One region of the Streptomyces sp. BRA346 genome, then DNA from elsewhere that is predicted to be linked to it. Evidence: riboswitches for the same ligand, from Rfam matches in the RefSeq annotation. Region 1 holds a riboswitch; each other region holds the start of a gene.
What was found. Region 1 has a riboswitch for cyclic di-AMP ahead of LCH29_RS26245 (NlpC/P60 family protein). Riboswitches for the same ligand answer to the same signal wherever they lie in the genome.
Positions count from the first base shown of each region.

Region 2: linked by a shared signal. The riboswitch ahead of LCH29_RS37340 (M23 family metallopeptidase) and the one ahead of LCH29_RS26245 (NlpC/P60 family protein) in region 1 are both predicted to bind cyclic di-AMP.
Region 3: linked by a shared signal. The riboswitch ahead of LCH29_RS19150 (M23 family metallopeptidase) and the one ahead of LCH29_RS26245 (NlpC/P60 family protein) in region 1 are both predicted to bind cyclic di-AMP.

Region 1 is NZ_JAIWIH010000023.1:101,772-105,038, forward strand. It holds gene pcrA (DNA helicase PcrA) at 1-772, opposite strand, end outside; cyclic di-AMP (ydaO/yuaA leader) riboswitch at 941-1,163, shown strand; gene LCH29_RS26245 (NlpC/P60 family protein) at 1,172-2,353, shown strand; gene LCH29_RS26250 (L,D-transpeptidase family protein) at 2,418-3,143, opposite strand.
Region 2 is NZ_JAIWIH010000044.1:34,477-37,743, forward strand. It holds gene LCH29_RS37335 (aldo/keto reductase) at 1-180, opposite strand, end outside; gene LCH29_RS37340 (M23 family metallopeptidase) at 338-1,501, opposite strand; cyclic di-AMP (ydaO/yuaA leader) riboswitch at 1,513-1,643, opposite strand; gene LCH29_RS37345 (PP2C family protein-serine/threonine phosphatase) at 1,908-3,185, opposite strand.
Region 3 is NZ_JAIWIH010000014.1:99,394-102,660, reverse strand. It holds gene LCH29_RS19155 (GntR family transcriptional regulator) at 1-530, opposite strand, end outside; gene LCH29_RS19150 (M23 family metallopeptidase) at 741-1,535, opposite strand; cyclic di-AMP (ydaO/yuaA leader) riboswitch at 1,550-1,711, opposite strand; gene LCH29_RS19145 (M16 family metallopeptidase) at 1,937-3,267, opposite strand, start outside.

The sequences.
Region 1 (3,267 bases):
CCTCGCGCAGCCGCGACTGGTACATCGCGTACGCCTCGGCGAGCGTCTTCTCGAAGCCGTCCGCCGCCTGACCGGCGAAGGTCTCCTCGTCGATCAGCTCGTTCTTCAGGTTGGAGATCTTGGCGCTGAACGACTTCGGCGGGAACTTCTTCGGGTCGAGATCGAGATCCCGGCACACCAGCGCCATCAGCCGCTTCGAGTCGGCCGCGTCGTAGATCGAGAACGATGAGGTGAAGCCCAGCTTCTTCGACTCGCGGCGCAGGATGCGCACGCACGCGCTGTGGAACGTCATCACCCACATCGCGTTCGCCCGCGGGCCGACCAGCTCCTCGACCCGCTCCTTCATCTCGCCCGCCGCCTTGTTGGTGAAGGTGATGGCGAGGATCTGGCCGGGGTGCACATGGCGGGTGCCGAGCAGATACGCGATGCGGTGGGTGAGCACCCGGGTCTTGCCGGACCCGGCCCCCGCGACGATCAGCAGCGGCGAGCCGGTGTGCTCCACGGCGGCCCGCTGCTGCTCATTCAGCCCCTCCAGCAGCGCAGCGGGGTCGACGGCGGGGCGGGCCGCGCCGTTCCGGTAATGCGCGTCTCTGGTCCCGCTGGGCACCGGCGCGTCGAATGCGCCCGTGAAGAGGTGGTGCGGCACCTCCTCGCCACCTGAACCGTCCGAACCGCCGGCGTGACCCGGGTGTGCGGAATCCTCGGGCGGCGGGGGCTCCTCCTCCGGAGGCCCGAGATTCGCCAGGAAGCTGTCATCAAAGAGGCTGCTCATCGCTCACCGAGTTTAGGGCGCCGCACTGACAGCCTACGCATGGACTGCGTATGGATGTCACGAAACGGTTTCGGGCATATCGACCACCAGCCTTCACAGGAGCCCCACGAGTTGGCTACCGTCCTCCCTCAGGCGGCCCGTAGACCCGTCGGCGAACCGCGCCGGCCCGGGCAGCCTCCGCCGAGTCCGTCCGTGTCGCAAGGCGCCCGGAGCCGGGGACCCGCCCTCCTCGCCCCCCTTCGGGGAGGAGGGGCCCGACAACACCGGGGTGAATCGGCCCGAGCGGCGGTACGACGCGTACGACATGTCGTCCGTCCGCAGAGGCCGTAGGGCAACCTTCCGTATCGCCCGAACCCGACAGCTAACCCGGTAGGCGGTCCACGGAAGGAGTCGCCTCCCTTGGCGTCGCACCGCAAGCCGCGGACCCGAATACCCACCGCCGCCTCCTCCACCGGGCGCCGTACGGCCGTCGGGTTCACCACCGCCGCCCTCGCCTCCGTCACCCTCCTCTCCCAGACCGCGAACGCCGCGCCGGGCGACCCCAAGCCCGGCACCACGCAGTCGATCGAGGCGGTCAAGGAGAAGGTGGACACCCTCTACCACCAGGCGGAAACCGCCACCCAGCACTACAACGCCGCCAAGGAGCGCTCCGAGCAGCAGCGCACCAAGGTCAACCGGATGATGGACGACGTCGCCGAGAACACGGAGAAGCTCAACGAGGCCCGCCGCACGCTCGGCACCTACGCCGCGGCCCAGTACCGCAACGGCGGCATGACCTCGAGCGCCGCGAGCCTGCTGTTCTCCAACGACCCGCAGGACCTCTTCGACCAGTCGCATCTGATGAACCGGATGGCCGGTTCGCAGAAGCGGGCCGTCGACGACTTCCAGACGCAGGCGGCGAAGGCCGCCAAGGAGCGCCGCGAGGCCGCCAAGAGTCTGGAGTCGCTGACCGAGACCCAGCGAGAGCTGAAGACCAAGAAGAAGGCCGTCCAGGACAAGCTCGCGCAGGCCCGGCGGCTGCTGGCGAACCTGACCGCCAAGGAGAAGGCGCGGCTGGCGGCGATCGAGAAGAAGAAGGCCGAGGAGGCGCGGCGCAAGGCGGCCGAGCTGGCCGAGAAGCAGCGGGAGGCCGCGGCCCAGCAGAAGCAGCAGGAACAGGATCAGCAGTCGAGCGGCGGTTCCTCTTCCGGTTCCGGAAGCAGCTCATCCGGCTCGTCCACCGCCACGAACGGCACCAAGGCGGCCAAGGCGATCGACTTCGCGGAGTCCCAGCTCGGCAAGCCGTACGTCTGGGGCGCGACCGGGCCCAACTCCTACGACTGCTCGGGGCTCACCCAAGCCGCGTGGAAGGCCGCCGGTGTCTCCCTGCCGCGCACCACATGGGACCAGGTGAAGGCCGGTACGCGCGTCTCGACCTCCGACCTCGAGCCCGGTGATCTCGTCTTCTTCTACGACGACATCAGCCACGTCGGGCTCTACATCGGCGACGGGATGATGATCCACGCGCCGAAGCCGGGGGACGTGGTGAAGAAGGCGCCGATCACCGAGATGCCGATCTACGGGAGCGTGCGGCCCGCGTAGCCGCAGTGCGGCTGCCCGATGCCCGATCGGGCAGCCGCCGCTCACACCGTGAACACCGGCCGGATCACGTGCCCGGCTTGCGCCCGTACACGTACACGTCGTCGCCGTTCCGCAACAGGCTCCAGTACTTCTGCGCGTCACCGGAGCGCATGTTGACGCAGCCGTGGGAGCCGGGCGGCGACCATACGCTTCCCGCGATGGAGTGGAACGCCTGGCCGCCGTCGAAGAACTGGCTGTACGGCATGGCCACGTGGTAGATCGTCGACCAGTGGTTCTTGTGCCGCCAGTAGATCTGCTTCAGCCCGGTGCGGGTCTCGTACCTGTCCCGCCCGGTGCGCACCGGCACCGGCCCGAACACCAGCCGCGAACCGTCCTGCACCCAGCTGAGCTGCCGGGTGAGGTCGACGCAGGCGATACGGCCCTTGTTGGTGGGGCACTTGCGCGCCGCGTTGGGGTTACGGCCCGCCGCGTACTGCGCGTTGATCAGCTTCATGACGCCCCAGGTGACGGGGCCCGCGTAGCCGATGGTCGGGCTGATGCCGTGGTTGATCTGGAATCTCTGCGTCGCGCGGCAGTCCCCCGAGGACTGCCGACCGTCGACGGGACGGCCGAGGAACTTCTCGACCTGCCTCTGATACGGACCGGTGCTCGCCGTGCACGCCGTCGCCGCCTGCGCCGGTGCCGTACCGAGCGCGACGGACAGCGGCACCACCATGCCCGCCATGCCCAAGGCGACCGCCGTACGGCGGCGCCATGCCCGCCACGCCCCGAACCCTGCCTTTACCCCCATTGCGCGCTCCCTCCGGGCTTGCCCTTGACGGGTAAGACAGTCGAAGAGTGCGTCGGGTTGCGCTTACAGGTGCGATTTCCCCCATTCCGCCCCTTCCCGCCCCCGAGTTGGCCCAGCCGGAGCA
Region 2 (3,267 bases), on a different contig from region 1:
CCAGGCGGAGTAGACGTCCGCGGTGTCGATGAAATTGCCGCCCGCCGCCACGTAGGCGTCGAGCACCTCGAAGGATTCGGCCTCGTCGGCCGTCCAGCCGAAGACGTTGCCGCCCAGGGAGAGCGGGAAGACGGACAGGCTGCCGATGTTCTTACGGGTGTCCTTGCGGGTCTCAGTCATGCGTCACTACAACGCGCAGGAGGGAGGGGGTTATTCCGTCGGAGGCCGCAGCGGAGGCCGCGGACAGAGAACCGGCGGCCCTGGCGTCAAGGGGGGAGAGAGCGCCAGAGCCGCCGGAACGATGGGCCGTCGCCGCGGCGACGGCCGGATCAGGGGGTCACGGGTTCAGCCCGTGGTCGCGCAGCCAGGGCATCGGGTCGATCGGCGAGCCGCCGCCCGGCCGGACCTCCAGGTGGAGGTGGGGGCCGGTGACGTTGCCGGTGGCGCCGACGCGGCCGATGGTCTCGCCCGAGGACACCTTGCCCGAGGTGACGACCATGGACGACAGGTGGCAGTACCAGATCTCGGTGCCGTCATCGAGCGTGAGCACGATGCGGTAGCCGTACGATCCGGCCCAGCCCGCCTGGGTTATGGTGCCGCCGCTCAGCGCCTTGACCGGGGTGCCGGTCGGGGCGGCGAAGTCCTGGCCGGTGTGGTCGGCGGACCACAGGTCGCCCGCCTGGCCGAAGCCCGCGGTCAGGGTGTACGAGGCGACGGGGAGGGTGAACCCGCCGGCGGCCTTGGCGCGGCGCTCGGCGGCGGCCTTCGCTGCGGCCTCCTTCTCGGCCTCCGCCTTCGCCTTGGCGGCGGCCTCGGCGGCCTTCTTCTTGGCGGCGGCCTCGGCCTTCTTCTGCTCCGCCAGGTCGCGGGCCTTGGCGGCGGCCTTCGCTGCGTCGTCGGCGGCGGCCTTGGCGGCGGCGCGCGCCTCGCTCTCGCGTCTGTCGTCCTCCGCCGCGGTCTGCTGGCTCTCGGCCTGCCGCAGGATGCGGGTGCGCAGCGCCTCGCCCGCCTCGGCGCCGCTGGTGGTGAGGCCGGTCGCGGTGGTCTGGGCGGAGTCCTGGTCGTCGGCCATCAGGGAGCCGATGCCGGGCAGGTCCTTGGCGGCGGGCAGCTGGGCCTTGACCTCGTCGGCGACGTGGGCGAGGTCCGGCATGGAGATCGGGACGGTCGGCCGGTCCTTGGCACTCGCCATGCCGCCCGCGCCGACCGCCGCGATGACGCCGACGCCGAGGACGGCGCCGCTGCGGGCCATGGTCCCGCCGCGCTGCTTGCCGACGCGGTGCCGGCCGCGGAGCGGAGCGATGGACTCCTCGGTGGGGTTCCACTCGTCCCAGACGGCTTCCTTGCCCAGGGGCGGCTCATCCGCTTCGGCTCCGAGGCCGACCGTGGGGCGGGCGCCGGCTCCGGCGTCGAAGCCGACTCCGTACGCGGTCGCGGTGCCGGGACCCGTACCTGATGAGCGGTACGGAGCTTCGTCCAGTACGGACCTGTTGGACGCCACCGGGGCGCACTCCTTTCCTTCCCTCTCGCCTACCGGGTTAGCTGACGGGTTCGGAGCAGGAAGGTCTCCTACGGGTCAGGTTCGACCCGATTCACCCCAAGGTGGTGGTTCCCCGGTTCCCTGGTGCTGGTGGTGCCTGGTGCTACTGGTGGTGCTGGCGCGCTGCACGTACGGGATTCGGCGACGGCGCACGGTGCCGCCTCTGCGACGGCTGTGCCGACCGCGCTGCGTTATCGAACGTTAATAGAGAGCGCGACATGATTCCAAGCTCTTCTGAAGAATCCGCGTAGCTTTGGCATGAACTTAGTAACCAAGGATGGACAGATGGGGGCGTTTCACCCCGGTTGAAAAGGGATGGTAAAAACCTCCGGCGGGCTGATCGTGTGTCAATCGTTATGCACGGGCGTCACGGTTGGCTACGGTCCGTGTCCGGAGCGGGGGTCGTGATTCCGTTCGTTCCGGGCGGGCGCCGGACCGCGAGCAGCGCCATGTCGTCCGAGGTCTCCCCGCCCGCGTGCAGCGCGACGTCCTCCACCAGCGCGTCGAGCAGCCCGCCCGGCCCGGTGAAGCGGCGGCCGCGCAGCCGCTCCTCGGGGACGTAGAACGTGCCGTGCCGGTCACGGGCCTCGGTCACCCCGTCCGTGAACAGCAGCAGCATCGCGTCCTCGGGGAACCGCAGCTCCGTCACCCGGTCGGGCCACGCGCCCAGTTCGCCCATCCCCAGCGGCAGCGCGGCCGTCTCCGGCTCCAGGCGGCGCACCGCGCCGTCGCCGGGCAGCAGCAGCGGCGCCGGGTGGCCGCGGTTGATGAGGCGGAGGGTGGAGTCACCGCGCGGGATCTCGCCGAGGACGGCGGTGGTGAACCCCTCGAACGCCTCCAGCTCGGCCCGTCGCGCGCCCTCGCGCCGCAACGCCCGCTCCAGGCGCCCCGCGAGCCCCTCCAGCGTCGCCTCCTGCTCCGCGGCCTCCCGGAAGGCACCAATGAGGACCGCGACGACCTCCACGGCCTGGAGCCCCTTGCCGCGGACGTCCCCGACGATCAGCCGTACGCCGTGCGGGGTGTCCTGCACCGCGTACAGATCGCCGCCGATCGCGGCGTACCGCTCGGCCGCCACATAGCGCGCCGCGACGTCCAGCCCGGCGATACGGGCGGGCGGTACGGGCAGCACGGCCCGCTGCGCCGCCTCCGCAATGCCGCGCGCCGAGGCCAGCCGCCGGTCGCCGCGGCGGACGACGCGGTTGATCACGAGCGCGAGCAGGGCGACGGTTGCCACGGTGGCGATCTCGGTCGCGGCCTGGGTCGGGTCCCGTACGCCGTGCAGCTCCGCCAGCAGGCAGACGGCGGTGAGGGCGAGCACCGTGGTGACGATGGTCGGCCGCAGCGGGAAGAGGGAGGCGGCGACCAGCGGGGCCGCGGCGAAGAAGGGGGAGGCGGTGTACGGGGCCGGGGCGGCGAGGTCGAAGGCGATGCCGCCGAGCAGGAGGACGGCGGGGGTCCAGCGGGCCAGCCGGCGCCCCGAGGATGCCTGGAGGGCCTCCTCTGCCGTGACGAGTCCGGCGGCCGCGCCCGAGGAGTCGGCGGCGGGCGTACGGGCGCCCGGACGAGCCCTGCTCCCTCGCACCCGCGCCACCGGCCTGTCTCGCTTTCCCTGGTTCGTGACCCCGTCGGTCCGTGACTCCGTCATCAGGCTTCCGGGTGCCGGGCCGCCGTGCGAGTCGATCGCGGCCATGTGGGTGCGTCGCCAGGTGCGTCACGCGACAGCCCCG
Region 3 (3,267 bases), on a different contig from region 1:
GCCTGCCGGGCCGGGTCCGACGCGTACACCCACGCCGTCTTGCGCCGCAGCTGCACCAGCATTCCCGCCAGGCTCGGGCTGCCGGACGCCTGGGCGAGCGTCTCGTGGAACCAGTCGCCCAGCGAGCGCAGCTCGCCCAAGCGGCCGCGCTGGGCCCGCTCCTGGCCGAGCCGGACCAGACCGCGCAGCACCTTCAGATGCCCCTCGGTGCGGCGCTGGGCGGCCCTGGCGGCGCCCAGCGGCTCCAGCAGGGCCCGGATGTCCAGGAGGTCGGCCGCCTCCTTCTCGGACGGCTGGGCGACGCACGCGCCCGCATGCCGCCGGGTCGTGACGAAGCCCTCGGACTCCAGGGTGCGCAGCGCCTCGCGGACGGGCACCCGGGAGACCCCGTAGCGCCGGGCGAGCAGCTCCTCGGTCAGCCGGCTGCCGGGCGGATAGGTACCGGAGATGATGTCGTCACGGATCGCCGTGCACACCGCATGCGCCGAAATCCGGCGACCGCCCTGGAGTGCGGCCGTATCCCCGTTCACTTCCGGTCCCGCATTGTCGAACCTCCGCCTCAACCCCGCGAAACGCATCCGATTGACGCGTGTTCAGCGACTCTATTCGAAGCCGCCGGGATTTCCGATGGGCGAAGGCAATTCAGGGATATTTTTTGGTCACAGTGGAGCGTCCCGGCCGGGTAACGCCGAAGGCCCCGTCCGGAGCGGACGGGGCCTTTCGACAGGAGCGGCGACGGGTCAGAGGTTGACGCCGTGCGAGCGCAGGTAGGACAGCGGGTCCATGTCCGAGCCGTACTCCGCGGTGGTGCGGGCCTCGAAGTGCAGGTGCGGGCCGGTGACGTTGCCGGTGGCGCCGGACAGGCCGATCTGCTGGCCGGGGGTGACCTTCTGGCCGACCGAGACACCGATCGAGGAGAGGTGGCCGTACTGGGTGTAGGTGCCGTCGTTCATCTTGATGACGACGTTGTTGCCGTACGAGCCGCCCCAGCCCGCCTCGACGACCTCGCCCATGCCCACCGACTGCACCTCGGTGCCCGTGGAGGCGCTGAAGTCGATGCCGGTGTGGCTGCCGGAGGACCACAGGCCGCTGGACGCCTGGTAACCGGTGGAGACGGAGGAGCCCTCGACGGGCGACACGAACGTGTTGAGGCGCTTGCGCTCCTCCTCGCGCGCGGCGCGCTCCTTGGCCTCGCGCTCCGCCTTGGCCTTCTTCGCGGCCGCCTCGGCCTTCCGCGCGGCCTCCTGGCGGGCCACGGCCTCGGCCTTCGCCTTGGCGGCGGCGGCCTCGGCGGCGCTCTCCTGGGACTGGGCCTGCGCGTCGATCTGGTCGGAGAGGCCGTCGCCGATCACCATCGCCTGGCGGAGACCGGTGTCCTGGGGAGACGGCGTCTCGCCGGTCGCGGCGAGGGCCGGGCCGGCGATGCCGGCGACGACGCCCGAGGCGACCGTGGTGATGCCGGCGATGTTCGCGCCGGTACGGACGGCGGTCTGGCTGGGACGTCGGTGCTTCCCTGCGGCACGGGTGAACGCCATGTGGTGGCGCACTCCTTTCCTTCCTTCTCGCCTACCGGGTTAGCTGACGGGTTCGGAGCAGGAAGGTCTCCTACGGGCCCCTCCCCCGGCCGGGGAAGGCGTCCGATTCACCCCAGGGACGTTTGGGTCCCCGGCTCCCCTGGCACTCGCACCATGGGACTCGGCGATGACTGTCCGTGCCGCGGGTGCGGCGGGTATCCGGCGAACAGCCGCACTGACGCTAAACGGGCCGCGTTTCGATCACCAAACGGTTACGGGTTTTTGTTGTTCTCGCCACAAACCAAACGCCCCTCATATCGGGCATAAGGGAGGACCCTGGCGTCTCGCTTGACGCCAGGGTCCTTGTTCTGATGGTGCGTTGAGCCGGGCCCCGGAACATCTCGGGCCCGGCGGAGAGCGGTTCAGCCGGTGATGACGCGCACCTCTCCGATGCCGAGCGCCCTGACCGGCTCCTCGATCTTCGAGGCGTCACCCACGAGCACGGTCACCAGCCGGTCGGCCGGGAAGGCGCTCACGACCGCCGCGGTCGCCTCCACCGTCCCCGCCTCCGCGAGCCGGGCGTACAGCTGCGCCTGGAAGTCGTCCGGCAGGTGCTGCTCGACCTGGTCGGCGAGCGTGCCCGCGACAGCGGCGGCCGTCTCGTACTTCAGCGGGGCGACGCCGACGAGGTTCTGCACGGCGACATCGCGCTCGGCGTCCGTCAGCCCCTCCTCCTTCAGCGTCCGCAGCACCGTCCACAGGTCGTCCAGCGCCGGGCCGGTGACCTCGGTGGCCACCGAACCGCTGATCGCCAGCAGCGAGGCGCCCGCCGAGCCGCCACCGGCCGGCGAGGGCGGCGTGGAGCGCAGCACCTGGCCGAAGGCGCGCACCCCGTAGGTGTAGCCCTTCTCCTCGCGCAGCACCCGGTCCAGCCGGGAGGTGAGGGTGCCGCCCAGGCAGTAGGTGCCGAGCACCTGCGCGGGCCAGACGCGGTCGTGCCGGTCGGCGCCGATGCGCCCGATGAGCAGCTGGGTCTGGACCGCGCCGGGCCGGTCGACGATCACCACACGACCGGTGTCGTCGGCGATGATCGGCGGGACCGAGCGCTGCGGGGCCGGGCCGCCGGTCCAGGCGCCGAGGGTGTCGGCGAGCGCCTGGTCGAGGTCGACACCGGCCAGGTCGCCGACGACGACCGCGGTCGCGGTGGACGGCCGGACGTGCGCCTCGTAGAAGGCGCGCACCGCCGCGGCGTCGATGCCCTCGATGGTCTCCTCGGTGCCCTGGCGCGGCCGGGACATCCGCGACTCGGCCGGGAACAGCTCCTTGGCCAGAGCCATGGAGGCACGGCGGGCCGGGTTCGCCAGCTCGTGCGGGATCTCGTCCAGTCGGTTGCGCACCAGCCGCTCGATCTCGCCGTCGGGGAAGGCGGGGGCGCGCAGCGCGTCGGCGAGCAGGCCGAGCGCCTTGGGCAGCCGGGAGACCGGCACCTCCAGGGAGACCCGGACGCCGGGGTGGTCCGCGTGGGCGTCCAGGGTGGCGCCGCAGCGCTCCAGCTCGGCGGCGAACTCCTCGGCGGTGTGCTTGTCGGTGCCCTCGGACAGGGCGCGCGCCATGATCGTGCCGACGCCGTCCAGACCGGCCGGTTCGGTGTCCAGCGGGGCGTCGAGGTTGATCTCCACGGCGACGACCTGCTGGCCGGGGCGGTGGCAGCGCAGCACGGTGAGCCCGTTGGACAGCTCACTGCGCTCCGGCG